Regions from separate parts of the Pantoea sp. PvP021 genome, predicted to be linked through region 3. Evidence: predicted binding sites of a transcription regulator. Region 3 holds the regulator's gene; each other region holds the start of a gene.

Evidence for each region. The regulator Fur, encoded in region 3, represses iron uptake genes when iron is present. The targets are predictions, from matches to a motif close to ATAATAATGAGAACNACTATCAA.
Region 1: the regulator Fur is predicted to act here: its motif matches at 3,222-3,244, upstream of exbB (tol-pal system-associated acyl-CoA thioesterase).
Region 2: the regulator Fur is predicted to act here: its motif matches at 2,078-2,100, upstream of ACVKSX_RS05325 (TonB-dependent siderophore receptor).

What each region holds. Positions count from the first base shown of each region.
Region 1 covers NZ_JBSRXX010000003.1:192,167-197,778, reverse strand. Annotated here, with positions in the region: gene ACVKSX_RS12535 (Csu type fimbrial protein) at 1-431, shown strand, start outside; gene tcuC (MFS transporter) at 428-1,750, opposite strand; gene exbD (TonB system transport protein ExbD) at 1,986-2,408, opposite strand; gene exbB (tol-pal system-associated acyl-CoA thioesterase) at 2,415-3,137, opposite strand; gene ACVKSX_RS12515 (TRAP transporter substrate-binding protein) at 3,490-4,461, shown strand; gene ACVKSX_RS12510 (TRAP transporter small permease) at 4,510-5,016, shown strand; gene ACVKSX_RS12505 (TRAP transporter large permease) at 5,031-5,612, shown strand, end outside.
Region 2 covers NZ_JBSRXX010000001.1:1,157,567-1,163,178, reverse strand. Annotated here, with positions in the region: gene ACVKSX_RS05325 (TonB-dependent siderophore receptor) at 1-2,032, opposite strand, end outside; gene treA (alpha,alpha-trehalase TreA) at 2,224-3,909, opposite strand; gene ghrA (glyoxylate/hydroxypyruvate reductase GhrA) at 4,120-5,061, shown strand; gene ACVKSX_RS05310 (phosphatase) at 5,101-5,612, shown strand, end outside.
Region 3 covers NZ_JBSRXX010000001.1:1,622,659-1,628,270, forward strand. Annotated here, with positions in the region: gene pgm (phosphoglucomutase (alpha-D-glucose-1,6-bisphosphate-dependent)) at 1-194, opposite strand, end outside; gene seqA (replication initiation negative regulator SeqA) at 221-769, opposite strand; gene ybfF (esterase) at 1,020-1,784, shown strand; gene ybfE (LexA regulated protein) at 1,953-2,228, shown strand; gene fldA (flavodoxin FldA) at 2,361-2,891, shown strand; gene fur (ferric iron uptake transcriptional regulator) at 3,240-3,683, shown strand; gene ACVKSX_RS07530 (hypothetical protein) at 3,755-4,150, opposite strand; gene glnS (glutamine--tRNA ligase) at 4,386-5,612, opposite strand, start outside.

The DNA of each region.
Region 1 (5,612 bases), on a different contig from region 3:
GCAGCGGTGTCATCCCGATTAATATCACCGCCATTCTTACCAATGACTGCACCACCATTACCGCGCCGAATATCAGCTTTGGCAGCGCGCCGCTGGTCGGCAGCTTCTCCGCCGTGTCACAGACCATCAACGTGTTGTGCAGCAAAGGCAGCACCTATACCGTCGGGCTGAGCAACGGCAGTTATCCGGTGGGCAGCGTCAGGAATATGGCGAGCGGCGCGAATCGGCTAAGCTATGAAATTTATAAAAGTACCACCAGCAATCGCTGGGGATCGGCAGGCACTGAACGCTGGAGCAGTACCACCTCGACGGCGGTATCCACGGATGGACTGACGCGCGGTTTTAACTACACCGCGCGCATCCTGACCACGCAGAACACGCCGCCAGCCGGAAACTACAGCGACAGCGTGGTGGTCGATTTGTCGTTTTAGAGTGAAGCACTGACCGGCGTGCCGCTGTGACGGGTCTGATACTGCTTCACCATCCGGCCAATCAGCAACGTGCCGATTAACCCACAGACTGCGGCAAAGGTCAGCCAGACGCCCGGCATCGCTTTGTCACCGGTGGCATGGATCAGGTAGCTGGAGATGGCAGGCGTAAAGCCGCCAAACAGCGCCGTCGCCAGGCTGTAAGCCATGGAGAAACCGGCGGCGCGCACCTCCGCAGGCATGATCTCCGCCAGATAGACCACCATCGCACCGTTATAGCTGGCATAGAGAAACGACAGCCACAGTTCCGCTTCCAGCAGGTGGGCGAAGCTGGCCGATCCCACCAGCCAGTGCAGCACCGGCCAGGTGGTGACAATCATCAGCAGGGTAAAAATGATCAGCAGCGGACGGCGTCCGACGCGGTCCGACAACGCCCCCATCAGCGGCAGCCAGATGAGGTTTGAGACACCGACACAGAGCGTCACCAGGAACGCCTGCTTGTCACTCATCATCAACACCGTTTTACCAAAGGTCGGGGTAAAGGCGGTGATCATGTAGAACATCACCGTGGTGGTGACCACCATCAGCATCCCCGCCAGCACCAGCGCCCAGTTGCTGGCGACAGACCGCATGATTTCCGTCATGCTCGGATGATGTTTACGTTTGCTGAACGCCTCGGTCTCTTCCAGCATCCGGCGGATATAGAACAGGAACGGCACAATCAGACAGCCGATCACAAACGGGATACGCCAGCCCCACTCCGTCACCGCCTCTTTCGCCAGCAGATGATTCAGCATCAGACCCAGCAGAGCAGCAAAGATCACCGCAATCTGCTGGCTGCCCGACTGCCAGCTGACGAAAAAGCCTTTGCGTCCTTTGGGCGCGACTTCGGCCAGATAGACCGACACGCCACCCAGCTCCACGCCCGCCGAGAAGCCCTGCAACAGCCGTCCCAGCAGGATCAGAATCGGCGCTGCCACGCCCAGGGTGGCATAGCCCGGCACCAGCGCGATGGTCAGGGTGCCCATCGCCATTAAGCCCAGCGTCAGCAACAGTCCTTTACGACGACCATGATGGTCGATGTAGGCACCGAGGATGATCGCCCCCAGCGGGCGCATCAGGAAGCCTGCACCGAAAGTCATCAGGGTCAGCATCAGGGAGGCAAACGGGTCATCGCCGGGAAAGAAGGTTTTTGAAATGGCGGTGGCGTAGTAGCCAAACACCATAAAATCGTACATCTCCAGGAAGTTACCACTGGTGACGGTGAAGATGGTTCGGGCGGCACTTTTCGGCGGCTTTTGTAAAGAGGGGGTGTGACTCATAACGGCTTCCTGTTGTTTTTTAGCCGTTTTAGCCTGCCTGATGCGGGATTAATGTGACCTGGCTCACCATTGCACTTTACAAACCCATGTACATAAGTAACAACTAATTAACAAGTCAGTTCGAGGAGCATAAGTGATTACCCTGGCCCTGATTTGCCTGATTTTATAGGGCTGGAGAGCAGCCATAAAAAAAGGCGACCTGAACAGTCGCCTTTTTCCTGAGCCGGATAACCCGCTATTTCTTCACGGTTTCCATGCCCATCAGACCAATTTTCAGATAGCCCGCCGTGCGTAGCTTATCCATCACGCTCATCAGCGTTTCATAATCGACTGACTTATCCGCCTGGAAGAAAATGGTGGTCTCTTTGTTGCCCTGGGTCTGGTTAGTCAGCACGTTAACCAGCGACTCCGGCGTGACCTGATCGTTACCGACATAAAGCTGCTTATCCGCTTTAATCGACAGGTAAACCGGCTTTTCCGGGCGCGGCTGCGGCGCGCTGGTTGAGGCGGGCAGATTGACGCGTACGTCGACCGTGGCCAGCGGCGCGGCCACCATAAAGATGATCAGCAGAACCAGCATGACGTCGATAAACGGCGTCACGTTGATCTCATGCATTTCACCATCCGTTTCCAGATCGTCGTTTAATCGCATTGCCATAAGAACTTACCCTAAGCGCAGTTTCTGAGCCGTCGCAGGACGAGGAACATCAGTGGCGACGGTGCCCAGATCGATATCACGGCTCTGCAGCAGCATCACCTGAGCGGCGACATCACCCAGCGAGGCTTTGTAGTTGGCGATCATGCGGGCAAAAACGTTGTAGATCACCACCGCCGGAATCGCAGCGATCAGGCCAATCGCAGTTGCCAGCAGCGCTTCGGCGATACCCGGTGCAACAACCGCAAGGTTCGTCGTCTGGGTTTTAGCGATGCCGATAAAGCTGTTCATGATGCCCCATACGGTGCCGAACAGGCCGATAAACGGCGCAACCGAACCGATGGTCGCCAGGAAGCCATTGCCCCGGCCTGCATAGCGGCTGAACGCAGCGACGCGGCGCTCAAGGCGGAAACTGGTGCGATCTTTAATCCCGTTGGTATCTTCCACGCCAGCCGACAGTTCAAGCTCATTCTGCGCATCATTCAGCAGCACCACACTGTGGCTGTGGCCGGTAAACGACTGGGCAATGCGGGCGGCGTCATTCAGATTGCGGGCTTCGCTCAGCGCCAGATGCTCGCGCTTCAGGCGGCGCTTAGCGGCGCTGAGTTCGGCGTATTTGCCGAAGAAGATCGCCCAGGTCACCACTGAGGCCAATAACAGGCCAATCATGACCACCTTTACCACGATATCGGCATGTTGATACATGCCCCAAACGGAGAGGTCCGTTTGCATCAAATCACTGGCTACCACGCTGCTTCTCCAACTTCTGATTCAGGGATGCGAGACAAGCGCGAATAATAGCAAAACGACGGCGAATTGATAGTAGTTCTCATTAGTATTTACAAAGCTGATCGACGCCATTTACCCGCAATTGACCAGGTTTAAACACTTTTGACAAGGATGTTTCGAAAATGTGAAGTTGCATGAAAATTTATTAAAACATCGTTTCAAAATGTGATGGCATTCATTCAATCAGCATTGCCGTATTTTACTGGCGCGCGTTTTCACTATGCTGGCTCCACACGGTTCTCTCCGGTTAGCCCCCGACGCCGGACGCCGTCCTACCTCAGCGGGAGACAAAATAATGAGAATGACGAAAACATGCCTGGCCAGTGCCCTGGCGGCGATGATGATGAGCGCCACCGCCACGGCACAGGTGATCAAAGTGGCTGAAGTCCAGCCTGCCGGTTATCCGACCGTGGTCGCGCTGCAGCACATGGGCGACAAACTCAAACAGGCTACCGATGGACGGCTGGAGATGAAGCTCTTCGCCGGTGGCGTGCTGGGGGACGAAGATCAGACGCTGCAACAGGTGCAGCTGGGCGCAATCGACATGATCCGTGTGTCGCTGGCGCCGGTCACCTCGATCGCCCCGGAAACCAGCGTGCTGACCCTGCCCTACATTTTCCGCGACATTGACCACATGCACAAAGTGCTGGATGGCGAGATAGGCCGCGAGATTGCCGACAAATTCGATAAAGATCCCAACGCCCGCATGGTGTTCCTGGGCTGGACCGATGCCGGTGAGCGCAACATGATCACCAAGAAGCCGCTGGCAAAACCGGAAGATCTGAAAGGCATGAAGATTCGGGTGCAGAACAGCGCCATCTCATTGGCGACCCTGAAAGCGATGGGCGCGAATCCGGTGGCGATGGGCGTCAGTGAAGTGTTCAGTGCGATGCAGACCGGTGTGGTCGATGGCACCGAGAACAACCCACCGACCTTTGTCGCCCATAACTATATGCCGGTGGCGAAGTACTACACCCTCAGCGGCCACTTTATCCAGCCAGAGATGATCCTGTTTTCAAAACGCGCCTGGGATCGCCTGAAACCTGAGGATCAGGCGCTGCTGAAGAAGCTCGGCAAAGAGGCGCAGGATGAGGAGCGTCAGCTCTGGGCGACCTATACCGAAGAGTCGATCGCCAAGATGAAGGCAGGTGGCGTCACCTTCCAGCAGACCGACCGTGACTACTTCGTCAAAGCGACCCAGCCGGTGCGCGATCAGTTTGGCGGCAAATATCAGGATCTGATGACCCGGATCGCTGAGGTGAAATAACCCTTCCGCGCCACACTGCCGTGTGGCGTGCTTAATCAGGTATCAATTATGGCTGCTTATACACGTCTGATGGATGGGCTCTATCTGCTGTGCATGCTGATTGCCGCCGTGGCACTGATGATTATGGTGACGGTGATCCCGATCGGGATCTTCGCCCGCTACGTGATGAACGGCGCGCTCTCCTGGCCGGAACCGGTGGCCATTATCTGCATGATCATTTTTACGTTTATTGGCGCACCGGTCGGACTGCGGGCCGGAACGCATATCTGCGTTTCCATGGTCACCGATCGCCTGTCACCCGCCCGGCAGCGCCTGATGCTGCGCGTCAGCGATCTGCTGATGATCATCACCTGTCTGGTGATCTTTCAGGCCAGTTACAGCCTGTGCGAAGCGATGTGGGTGCAGACGCTCGCTTCATTACCGGCAGTGACTTACGGCGAGATGTATCTGCCGATTCCGATTGGCGCGATCTTCACCCTGCTGTTTGTTGTTGAGCGATTGCTGACCGGCGATCAGAGCCAGCGGCCGATTGTCACGCTGGGCGGCACCCACTAACGCGGAGCAGAAAAATGGATGCATTGATCTTGATAGGCAGTTTGCTGGTGTTGCTGATGGTGGGTTTTCCGGTCGCCTTTGCGGTGGGGCTGAGCGCCTTTATTGGCGCCTGGTGGATCGATCTGCCGCTGGAAGCGGTGGTGATTCAGGTGACCAACGGCATTAACAAATTTTCGCTGCTGACTATCCCGTTCTTTATTCTCGCGGGTGCGATTATGGCGGAGGGTGGGATTGCCCGGCGGCTGGTCAACTTCGCCTATATCTTTGTCGGCTTTATCCGCGGTGGCCTGTCGCTGGTGAACATTGTCGCTTCCACCTTCTTTGGCGCGATTTCCGGCTCATCGGTGGCGGATACCGCCTCGATAGGCTCGGTGATGATTCCGCAGATGGAGGAGAAAGGCTATCCGCGTGATTTCGCCGCCGCCGTCACCGCCAGCGGCTCAGTGCAGGCGGTGCTGACGCCACCCAGCCACAACTCGGTGATTTACTCGCTGGCGACCGGCGGCATGGTGACCATCTCCTCGCTGTTTGTTGCCGGTATCTTTCCCGGCCTGCTGCTGGGTGGCTGCCTGATGATAATGTGCCTGGGTTTTGCC
Region 2 (5,612 bases), 470 kb from region 3:
AACAGCCCGCTACATAGGTGCGGTCGGTCAGATTATTGGCGTTGACCTGCACCCAGGCACCTTTCAGGCTGCTGTTCCAGACGCCGAGATCGGCCCGCACTGACGCATCAAACAGCGTCACCGACGGCACACGGGTGGTGTTTTCATTGTCCGCCCACTGTTTGCCGATGTAACGCACGCCCGCACCCGCACTCAGACCGTAATCAAACTGATAGTGACCCCAGAGTGCAGCCATGCTGTTGGGTGTGACATATGGCGTATGTCCGTCGTTGCCATCTACCGACTCTTTAAAGCGCAGATGATTCAGCGTATAGCTCGCCACGGTGCTCAGACGCGGGGTTAACTGATTATGCGCTTCCAGCTCAATGCCCTGTGAATGCACTTTGCCCGATGGCGTATAAGTCGCCGTCAGCACGTCGCGGTTCGCCACATCTTTCTGCGTCAGGTCATAGACCGCCACGCTATAGAGATCGCGCGTGCCGACCGGCTGATATTTAACCCCGGCTTCATACTGCTCGGCGGTAGTCGGCTTCAGCAGGTTGTTGTTGGGATCGGTGAGCGCGGTCGGGGTAATCGCCTGGCTCCAGCTGACGTAAGGCGAGATACCGTTGTCGAAGGCATAGAGCAGTGCTGCGCGGCCGCTGATGTGATCATCCTGACGGCGGTCGCTGCCGCTGTTATTGGCGACAATGCGGTCATAACGGCCGGAGAGATCCAGATGCCAGCGATCCAGCTTCATCTCATCCTGCAGATAGAGGCCGGTCTGATAGTAGCGACGGGTTTTATCGGCCCAGGTGTAATCAGGCATGTCGCCAACCTGTTCACCAGTCCGTGCATTAAGCTGGTTGGCAGAGCCGCCAGCAGCAGTGATCTCATTTTTATAACGATGATACTCAGCACCCAGGGTGACGCGGTGCTCCAGCTCGCCGGTATCGAACTCCGCCTGTAAGCGGTTATCGGTGGACCAGGCCGAGAGCGACGAGCGCTCGCCAGAGTAATATCGGTTCAGCAGATCGGGATTCACGCTGTCCCAGCCAATCTGATAGACCTGATCGAGATCGACATTCGAGTGGCTGTAGCTGCCGGTCGAGGAGAATGACCAGACGTCGTTGAAGCGATGGGCGAAATCGAAGCTGTAGATCTGCTCGCGACGCTTGAACTGATCGAGATCGCTGTTGCCCTCATAAAAGCCGTTGCTCAGCTTGTAGCCGTTGTGTTCGGTGAGGCTGCCGTCACCCGGTACCGAACCGTGATAGCCGCCCGACGGATCCTTCTGCAGATAGGCTTTCAGGATCAGATGCGTATCTTCATCCGGCTGCCACATCAGCTGCGGCATCAGCGCATATTTCTCTTCGCGGGTGTGATCGTACTGGGTATCGCTGTTGCGGGTCACGCCGGTCAGGCGAAACGCCCACTGATCGTTGATGGCATTGGTGTAGTCAAACATCGTGCCGGTGGTGGCGTTGCTGCCCGCCTGCAACTGGATGTGACCCTCTTCGCTGAACTGAGGACGCTTGGTCACCATGTTCACCAGTCCGCCCGGCACCGTCTGACCATAGAGCGCAGAAGAGGGGCCTTTGATCACGTCGATGCGCTCAAGGAAGGCGTTATCCACCTGCAGGCCGTTGAAACTGCCGCCGTCGCTCATCAGCCGCATGCCGTCGAGGAAGGTGTTATCGACATCGCCGCCATGGAAGCCACGCAGGGCAATGGTGTCGTAACGGGTCGCGGCGCCGCCGAAGTTGGTGAAGACGCCAGAACTATAGCCCAGCGCCTGATTCAGGGTCAGCGCGCCCTGATCCTGCATCTGCTGACGGGTGACCACGGAAATCGATTGCGGCGTGGTGATGAGCGGACGATCGCTTTTGGTTGCGCCCTGGCTGGTCGTCGCCAGATAGCCCTGGGTCGGCAAGGTCGAATCTTCCTGCGGTTGCGCGGTTACCACCATATCGGCAGCATAACTCAGAGCAGGCGCGGTCAGCGCCAGGGTGCATAGGGGAACATAACCTTTCAGCGACAATGACAGTTTCATCAAAATTCCTTTCTTGGCAAAGGTTCAGGCAGGTGAATAAAAGCTTTGATAGGCAATCTCATTATCATAATGAGAATTATTACCTTTTGTAAATTGGCTGCAATTTTGCCTGTTGATGAAAGAAGGTCAAGTAAAATTCGCGGAAATGAAGTGGGGATACCCCCGGCAAGGCCAGAGGTATCCAGAGTGGATTAAGGTTGTGAGGCAGACGCCTGCGGAATATCGTGGGCGCTGTTACAGGTTTTATCTTTCGGGCAGTACTTATCCAGCAGTTTCAGCGTGACGCCGTTGGTCCAGCCGAAGCCATCCTGCAGCGGATATTCACCGCCACCGCCGCCGCCGAGATTTTTGCCATCAACGACATATTTCTCCACCAGCTTATGCTCACGGTCATAGGTGTTCTGGACGTTTTGCAGGAAGCGTAATCCCACCTCTTTCGCCAGTTTTGGCTGGTTGTAATGCTCCAGACCTTCCACAGCAACCCACTGCAGCGGTGCCCAGCCATTGGGTGCATCCCACTGCTGACCGTTGTTCACGGTGGTGGTCACCAGACCACCAGGTTTCAGCAGCTGTTTTTCCACTGCGCTGGCGGTGCTTTCAGCCTGCTTATCGCTGGCGACCTGCAGATAGAGCGGGAACAGCGCGGCAGCAGTCAGCTGAGGATGGACCTGCTTTTTCTGCCAGTCATAATCGGCGTACCAGTTCTGTTTGCTGTCCCACAGATAGCGGTTGATCGCCGCCTGGCGCTTCTCCGCGCGATCGGCAAACTGCTTCGCCAGATCGCTCTGCTTGTTCATCTGATAGCCTTTCGACAGGGTCTGCTCCAGATGGAACAGCAGGCTGTTGAGGTCAACCGGGGCCAGCTGCGTGGTACGAATTGTCGACAGGTTATGCGCATCGGTAAACCAGCGCGAACTGAAATCCCAGCCCGACGCCGCACCGGAACGCAGCTCACGGTAGAGTTCGGCTTTATTCCTCTGCGGCGCTTTCTGGGCGGTGGCAATGTCATCCATCCAGGATTCTGTACGTGGCACGTCGCGCGCATCCCAGTAGCGGTTGAGCAGGCTGCCGTCCGCCAGCTTAATCACGCGCTTGCTGGCTGCGCCCGCCGCGACTTTATCGCTGTCTGCCATCCAGTAGTCATACTCTTTCTGCAGCTGCGGCAGATAACGGGTATAGGCTTTGCCGTTATCGTGCGTCGCCAGCAGATCGACCATCAGGCTGAAGAACGGCGGCTGTGACCGGCTCAGATAGTAGCTGCGGTTGCCGTTGGGAATGTGGCCATAGCGGTCGAGCAGCGAGGCGAAGTTATCCACCATATCCTGCACTTTATCCCAGTGTCCGCTCTCGGCCAGCCCCAGCATGGTGAAGTAGCTGTCCCAGTAATAGACTTCACGGAAGCGCCCGCCTGGCACCACATAGGGTTTGGGCAACGGCAGCAGCGAGTCATACTGACCGGCGCTGCTGGTGGTGCGCGTCAGCACCGGCCACAGGCCATCAATGTGGTCACGCAGGTTTTGTCCGGCTGGTGGCACATATTTGTCACCGGCCGCGGGCAGGGTAAAGTTGGCATCCACAAAACGCTTAAGATCGAAATTGCGCTGTTTCTTCTGCATCTGCCAGTCGGCAAGAATTGAGGCGGGATCGAATTTCGGCACCGCGTCCGCAAAGGTCTTTTGATCGGGATAGAACTTCGCCTGTTGCACGGCATTAAACAGCGGTCCTAAACGAACGTCAGGCGGCTGCGGCTGATTATTCAGCATGCGACTGTTGTCGTCGGCCTGGGCAGTGAAGGCGGGTACGCTCAGCAGCAACGTGAGCAGAAAGGGCGCATAACGCTGACGCCGTGGAGCGGCGTTTACCTCAATTTTTGTCATCGGTTTTTCTCCTTGTCCGAAACGCGGCCGCGCGTAACGCATTGACCACAGGACCAACTTTAGACCTTATCTGACCACTTCACCCTGAAGCGAGCCGGAAATGTGAAGCCACGGGAATTATTTTTATGGAAAAAACCGCTTTATTACGCTGGTTTTTTCTTGCTCTCACCTCGCTTTTCCATGACGCTGAAAGAAAAAAAGGAGAGCAGGATGGAGATCATCTGGTATCACCCGTCGCAGTCTGCAGCGGCCTGGATTAACGGTTTACAACAGCGTCTGCCCCAGGCGCGGGTGCGTGCCTGGCAGCCAGGCGATAATGGTCCGGCTGATTACGCGCTGGTCCGTTCGCCCCCCACAGAAATGCTACAGGGACGCGCCACCCTGCGCGGCGTCTTTGCGCTGGGGGCAGGCGTGGACGAGATTCTGAAACAGCTGCAGCAGAACCCTGAGATGCTGCCCGACAGCGTGCCACTGTACCGGCTGGAAGATACCGGCATGGCGCGGCAGATGCAGGAGTATGCGGTTCATAGCGTACTGAGCTGGTTCCGTCGTTTTGACGACTACCGTCTCCAGCAGCAGCAACAGTGCTGGCAGCCGCTCCCCGCTTACACGCGTGAAAACTTTACTATCGGCATCCTGGGGGCGGGCGTGCTGGGGCAGAGCGTGGCGGAAAACCTTAAACCCTGGGGATTCCCTCTGCGCGTCTGGAGCCGTTCGCCCAAAGAAATTGATGGCGTGACCAGCTTTTCCGGTCGCGATGCATTGCCTGCCTTTCTGCAGGAGACGCGGGTGGTGATCAACCTGCTGCCGAGCACGCAAGAAACCATTAATCTTATCGACCACCACTTTTTACAGCAGCTGCCGCACGGCGCTTTCTTCCTCAACATCGCGCGTGGCGCCCAGGTGGTGGAAGAGGATCTGCTGGCCGCGCTCAATAGCGGGCAGCTGAAAGCGGCGGCGCTGGATGTCTTTCAGGTTGAACCGCTGCCCGAAGCGCATCCGCTCTGGTCACATCCGCGCGTCACAATCACGCCCCATAATGCGGCGGTAACCTTGATCGACGAAGCTATCGACTACATTGCCCGCGCCATCACCCAGGATCAGGCAGGCGAGCCGCCGCAGGGCAGGGTGGATCGTCAGCGCGGCTATTAATGAACCGGCCCCGTCAGGGGCAATCAGCAGGAGAAGAGGATGTATCCGGTAGATCTGCATATGCACACCATCGCCAGCACGCATGCTTACAGCACGCTGCACGACTACGTGACTCAGGCGAAGCAAACCGGCATGAAACTGTTTGCCATTACCGATCACGGCCCTGACATGGCCGACGCGCCGCACTACTGGCACTTCATTAATATGCGCGTCTGGCCGCGCGTGATCGATGGCGTGGGTATTCTGCGCGGTATCGAAGCCAATATTAAAAATCAGCAGGGCGAAATCGACTGTTCCGGCCCGATGCTCGATGCGCTGGATTTGATCGTCGCCGGTTTTCACGAGCCGGTTTATGCGCCGCGCGACCGGAAACATCACACGGATGCGATGATCGCTGCGATGGCGGGCGGGCTGGTCCATATCATCAGTCATCCAGGCAACCCGAAATTCCCGGTCGATATCCCGGCTATCGCCGAGGCAGCCGCGCACTACGATGTGGCGCTGGAGCTGAATAACTCCTCCTTTACCCATTCGCGTCCGGGCAGTGAACC
Region 3 (5,612 bases):
GCGATCGCCAGAATGTGCATCTCGTTGAAGCTTTGACGCCCTGCACTGCCGCGATGGCCGGAAGTGCCAAATTTCACCGCATGTTCCGGGTTCGCCACATCGGGCTGCAGGACATAATATTGTGACGTTAATTGTGCAACGTTAATCAAATCGCTCTGCTGGGCGGGTTGCCCGGCACGTGGGTGATTGGCCATTGGCGCTGCTCCCTGACGCTTAAGTTTTAAATGGTGCCGCAAACTTTCTCGGTCAGTTCCGCAGGGAACTGCATCGAGAGCATGATGTGTTCGATCATGCTGCATTTACGACCAGTATTGGTGTTGGTGATCACCCAGTACGGCGTGCCGGGCACATGCTTCGGCTTAGTATGGGTGCCATTCTGCAACAGCGTATGCTCATCACCTGCAAAATAGACGCGGGTGCGGCCCTGCAGAGATGCAGTAGCTTCAGCAAAGGCTGCGGTATCAAGACGATAGAGCGTTGACAAGATAAGCATAAAGCGATTCACCGCCCGCTTCTGCTCCGCATATTCATCGGAAAGCAGCAGCTCGCGCACCGCGCGGACACGATCCTGCGGGCGCGAACCCACAGACGCAGGCTGGGACTCTTTCGCTGCATCTTTTGAGGCTGGCTGTGCAGGCGAAGCGGGTGCAGTCTGACCGGCCGTGAACTTCAGCATACGACGCAGAATGTCGGATGCGCTTTCACCAATGTGTTGCGTGTGGCTGGCAATATAACGGTAGAGCTCTTCGTCAACTTCGATCGTTTTCATCTTATTCCGTACGGTTCTTTCTCATGACAGAACCACCTGTTTCCTGAAAAGCTCTGAGTATAGTCAGGCAATTCAAAGGGTGTGTGGGTTCTAACATCAGGATTATAAAGTTAAAGTCAGGCGGGTTGTTAGCAATCAAACGGTTTACGGGCAAAAGTCAGAATATGTCCTAATGCCGCCGGAACCGGCGCGCCTGAAAAGGTGAAACCATGATAACCTAAGCTCAGGTCTCAAACTTAAGAACTTTGCTATGATTTTGAACGCCCGTCTGCAAACTGAACAATCCCCTGCTGATTCTCTGCCCATCCTGCTTATTCACGGTCTGTTTGGCAGTCTCGATAACCTTGGCGTGCTGGCGCGCGGGCTGAAAGATGCCGGTCCGTTGCTGCAGGTAGATGTCCGCAACCACGGACTTTCACCACGATCTGACGAGATGAACTACGCTGTAATGGCGCAGGATATGGTCGAAACACTGGATGCACATGGCATTGATCGCGTCGCGGTGATCGGACACTCGATGGGCGGTAAAATCGCCATGACCATGAGCGCGCTGGTGCCGGAACGCATTGAGCGCCTGGTGATGATCGATATCGCCCCGGTGGATTACCAGACGCGCCGTCATGACCAGATATTTGCCGCCATTCGTGCCGTCACCGATGCGGGCGTCTCATCCCGCAGCGAGGCGGCGAAGGTCATGCGAACGCTGATCGAGGAAGAAGGGGTGATCCAGTTCCTGCTGAAATCCTTCCAGGAGGGGGAGTGGCGCTTCAACGTTCCGGTGCTGTGGGATAACTACACCACAATATCTGGCTGGCAGCCGGTTCCCGCCTGGAATCACCCGGCGCTGTTTATTCGCGGCGGCGACTCCAGCTATCTGGATAACAGCTATCGCGATGCGTTGCTGCAGCAGTTCCCGGCCGCTCAGGCGCATGTGATCGGTGGCGCAGGACACTGGGTTCATGCAGAGAAACCCGATGCCGTTTTGCGCAGTGTCCGTCGCTTTTTTGCGCTTTAAAAGCAAATAGATGGCGGCAAAGGTTTAGGATTGGCGTCCGGCGTAAGCGTGAAGTATGATGGCGCGCTAAAATTTTGCCGCGGGTCAGTTTTGCTGCGGCAATGGCCAATAATTTATAATTTGCGCGGTGAGTGTCTGGCGCCCGCCCCCATTCAGTTTTACTAAGCCATGGCAAAAGAACAGACTGACCGCACGACGCTCGATCTCTTTGCTGATGAGCGCCGCCCTGGTCGACCCAAAACCAGTCCGCTTTCGCGTGATGAACAGCTGCGCATTAACAAGCGCAATCAACTGAAACGTGACAAAGGACGCGGGCTTCGTCGTGTCGAACTGAAAATGAACAGTGACGCCGTCGATGCACTCAATACGCTGGCAGAACAGCGCAATCTCAGCCGTAGCGAACTGATTGAACAGATGCTACTGGCACAGCTCAAACTGGATTAATGCGGGCAAATCGCACGCAGAGGCAAATGTCGGGGCTTTAACCGTTCACCGGTTTTCTCTCGTCTGCTATTATTCGCTGAAATGTGCTGCGGCACACATCTCATCATCAGGATTTAAGAGGTTATTTTACTCATGGCACTCGTAGGCATCTTCTTCGGCAGCGATACCGGCAATACCGAAAACATTGCAAAAATGATCCAGAAACAGCTGGGTACAGATGTTGCAGAAGTCCATGACATCGCAAAAAGCACAAAAGAAGATCTGGAAGCGTTTGATATCCTGCTGCTGGGTATTCCGACCTGGTACTACGGCGAAGCGCAGTGCGACTGGGATGACTTTTTCCCGACGCTGGAAGAGATCGATTTTAACGGCAAGCTGGTTGCGCTGTTTGGCTGTGGCGACCAGGAAGATTACGCAGAGTATTTCTGTGATGCCATGGGCACGATTCGCGACATTATCGAACCGCACGGTGCCGTGATTGTCGGACACTGGCCAACTGAAGGCTATCACTTCGAAGCTTCGAAAGGCCTGGCCGATGATACCCACTTCCTGGGTCTGGCCATTGACGAAGATCGCCAGCCTGAGCTGACCAGCCAGCGTGTTGACCAGTGGGTTAAGCAGATTTTTGATGAACTGCAGCTGAAAGAGATCATCGAAGCCTGATCCTGCCCGCCTCAATGTGAGCGCCAGCTCACATTGAGGCAATGAAAATGCCTATAGAAATAATAGCCACATTTTTTTAACTTTCTCCGTTTAATCTGTAGAATACCCGCATCGATCTTCCGCTTATTTTCTCAGGCGGCAAGACTAAGTGATGTGCTAACAGACCTCTGTCAGAATCTTCCCCGGCCCGGTGACGAATCCCCAATAGCCCATGATGATTCAGACACGCCCTCTGGTTTTCATTTCATCGCTTCAGTTCTATAATGAGACGCAAATGAGAATGAGCACAGATCGACATTCAAGGCGATAAGCCACAAAAGTGAATATTAGTAACAGGACAAAATCCGCATGACTGACAACAACACCGCATTAAAGAAGGCTGGCCTGAAAGTAACGCTGCCCAGACTGAAAATTCTGGAAGTGCTTCAGGAACCTGAGTGCCATCACGTCAGTGCGGAAGATTTGTATAAACGCCTGATCGACATTGGCGAAGAGATTGGCCTGGCGACCGTTTACCGTGTTCTGAACCAGTTTGATGATGCCGGTATTGTGACTCGTCACAACTTTGAAGGCGGCAAGTCTGTCTTCGAACTGACGCAGCAGCATCACCACGATCACCTGATCTGCCTGGATTGCGGCAAGGTTATCGAGTTCAGCGACGAATCGATTGAAACGCGTCAGCGTGAAATCGCGACCCGCCATGGCATCAAGCTGACCAACCACAGCCTCTATCTCTATGGACACTGTACGCTGGGCGATTGCCGTGAAGACGAAACGCTGCACGACCAGTAACGCTGGCGCGGCCTGAAATAAAAAAACCGGTGAATTCACCGGTTTTTTTTCGTCTGTTTTCTGCCCTCACCTCACGCGACCAGCGTCTCCTGCAGATAGCGCCAGCGTGGAATGGAGCTGCTGCAATCCAGAATGGCCAGCGAAATGCGGCTCTGGTTATTGCCGTTCATCATCTGCATTTCGCGATACTGTACGACGATCTCTTTTTCATGATGAGAGAGAATGACATGTTCACAGGTGGCAATGCGCATCCCTTCCCGCTGCCCTTGTAACTGCTGGAAAAGATCCTCGACCTCGTTCAGATTGTACTCTTTGCCCTGTGGGGTCACCATGCGAAATTCAGGATGAAAATAGGACATCAGCAGCTGGAAACTGTCGTCAGATCCGGCTGGCTGATTAAAAATACGTTCAATGAGCTGATGTAAAACGACGACACTGTGTTTGGCTTCCTGGGCGAGAACTGTCATTTTTTTTCCTTCTGTAACCCGCTTTGCAACCTCTGAGAGCGGATAGCCTACCTGAAAGCTGACAATTCACATCCTGAAATTGATTAATTTTTTTAAACTCAGATTACTCCCACAAGGCGGTATTGAACCGGTTGTGGTTAGTGCAGAATAAACGTCGGCGATGGTAAAAATCGGGGCAATAAAAAAGGGCGATAAATCGCCCTTTTGTCATTTTATGAGGTCAGCCCCAAAAAATTTATTCGCCCGTTTTGGTCCAGGTATCACGAAGACCGACGGTGCGGTTAAACACCAGTTGCGTCGGTTTCGAGTAAACGCTGTCGGCGCAGAAATAACCTTCACGTTCAAACTGAAACGGTGTTGTCGGTTCCACATCGCGCAGGCTGGGTTCAACAAAGCCGTTTTTGATGGTCAGTGACTCAGGATTAATGACCGCCAGGAAATCCTCTGCAGCAGCCGGGTTTGGCACACTGAACAGACGATCATACAGACGGAACTCAGCTGGCTGCGCGTGATCCGCAGAAACCCAGTGAATCACGCCTTTGACTTTGCGGCCATCGGCTGGATCTTTGCTCAGCGTATCAACATCGCTGGTGCAGTAGATGCAGGTAATGTTGCCCGCTTCATCTTTGGCGACCCGCTCAGCACGAATCACATAGGCGTTACGCAGGCGGACTTCTTTGCCCAGCACCAGACGCTTATATTGTTTGTTCGCCTCTTCACGGAAATCCGCGCGATCGATCCAGATCTCGCGGCAGAACGGCACTTCACGCGTGCCCATCTCCGGTTTACCCGGATGATTTGGCATGGTGACGATTTCGCTATGGCCTGCTGGCAGGTTTTCGATCACCACTTTAAGCGGATCTAAAACCGCCATGGCGCGGGGCGCATTCTCGTTAAGATCATCACGGATACAGGACTCCAGCGAAGCCATCTCCACGATGTTATCTTGCTTAGTCACGCCAATACGACGGCAGAACTCACGGATAGAAGCGGCGGTGTAACCACGACGACGCAGACCTGAAACGGTCAGCATGCGCGGATCGTCCCACCCTTCTACGTGCTTCTCGGTCACCAGCTGAGTGAGTTTACGTTTCGACATCACCGCATACTCCAGATTCAGGCGCGAGAATTCATACTGACGCGGATGAACCGGAATTGTGATGTTGTCCAGCACCCAGTCATAGAGACGGCGGTTGTCCTGAAACTCCAGCGTACAGAGCGAGTGCGTAATGCCTTCCAGCGCATCGGAGATGCAGTGGGTAAAGTCATACATCGGGTAGATGCACCACTTATTGCCGGTCTGGTGGTGTTCCGCGAACTTGATGCGGTAAAGCACCGGATCGCGCATCACGATGAAATTAGAGGCCATGTCGATTTTGGCGCGCAGACAGGCGGTGCCTTCGGCAAACTCACCGTTTCGCATCTTCTCAAACAGCGCCAGATTCTCTTCCACGCTGCGATC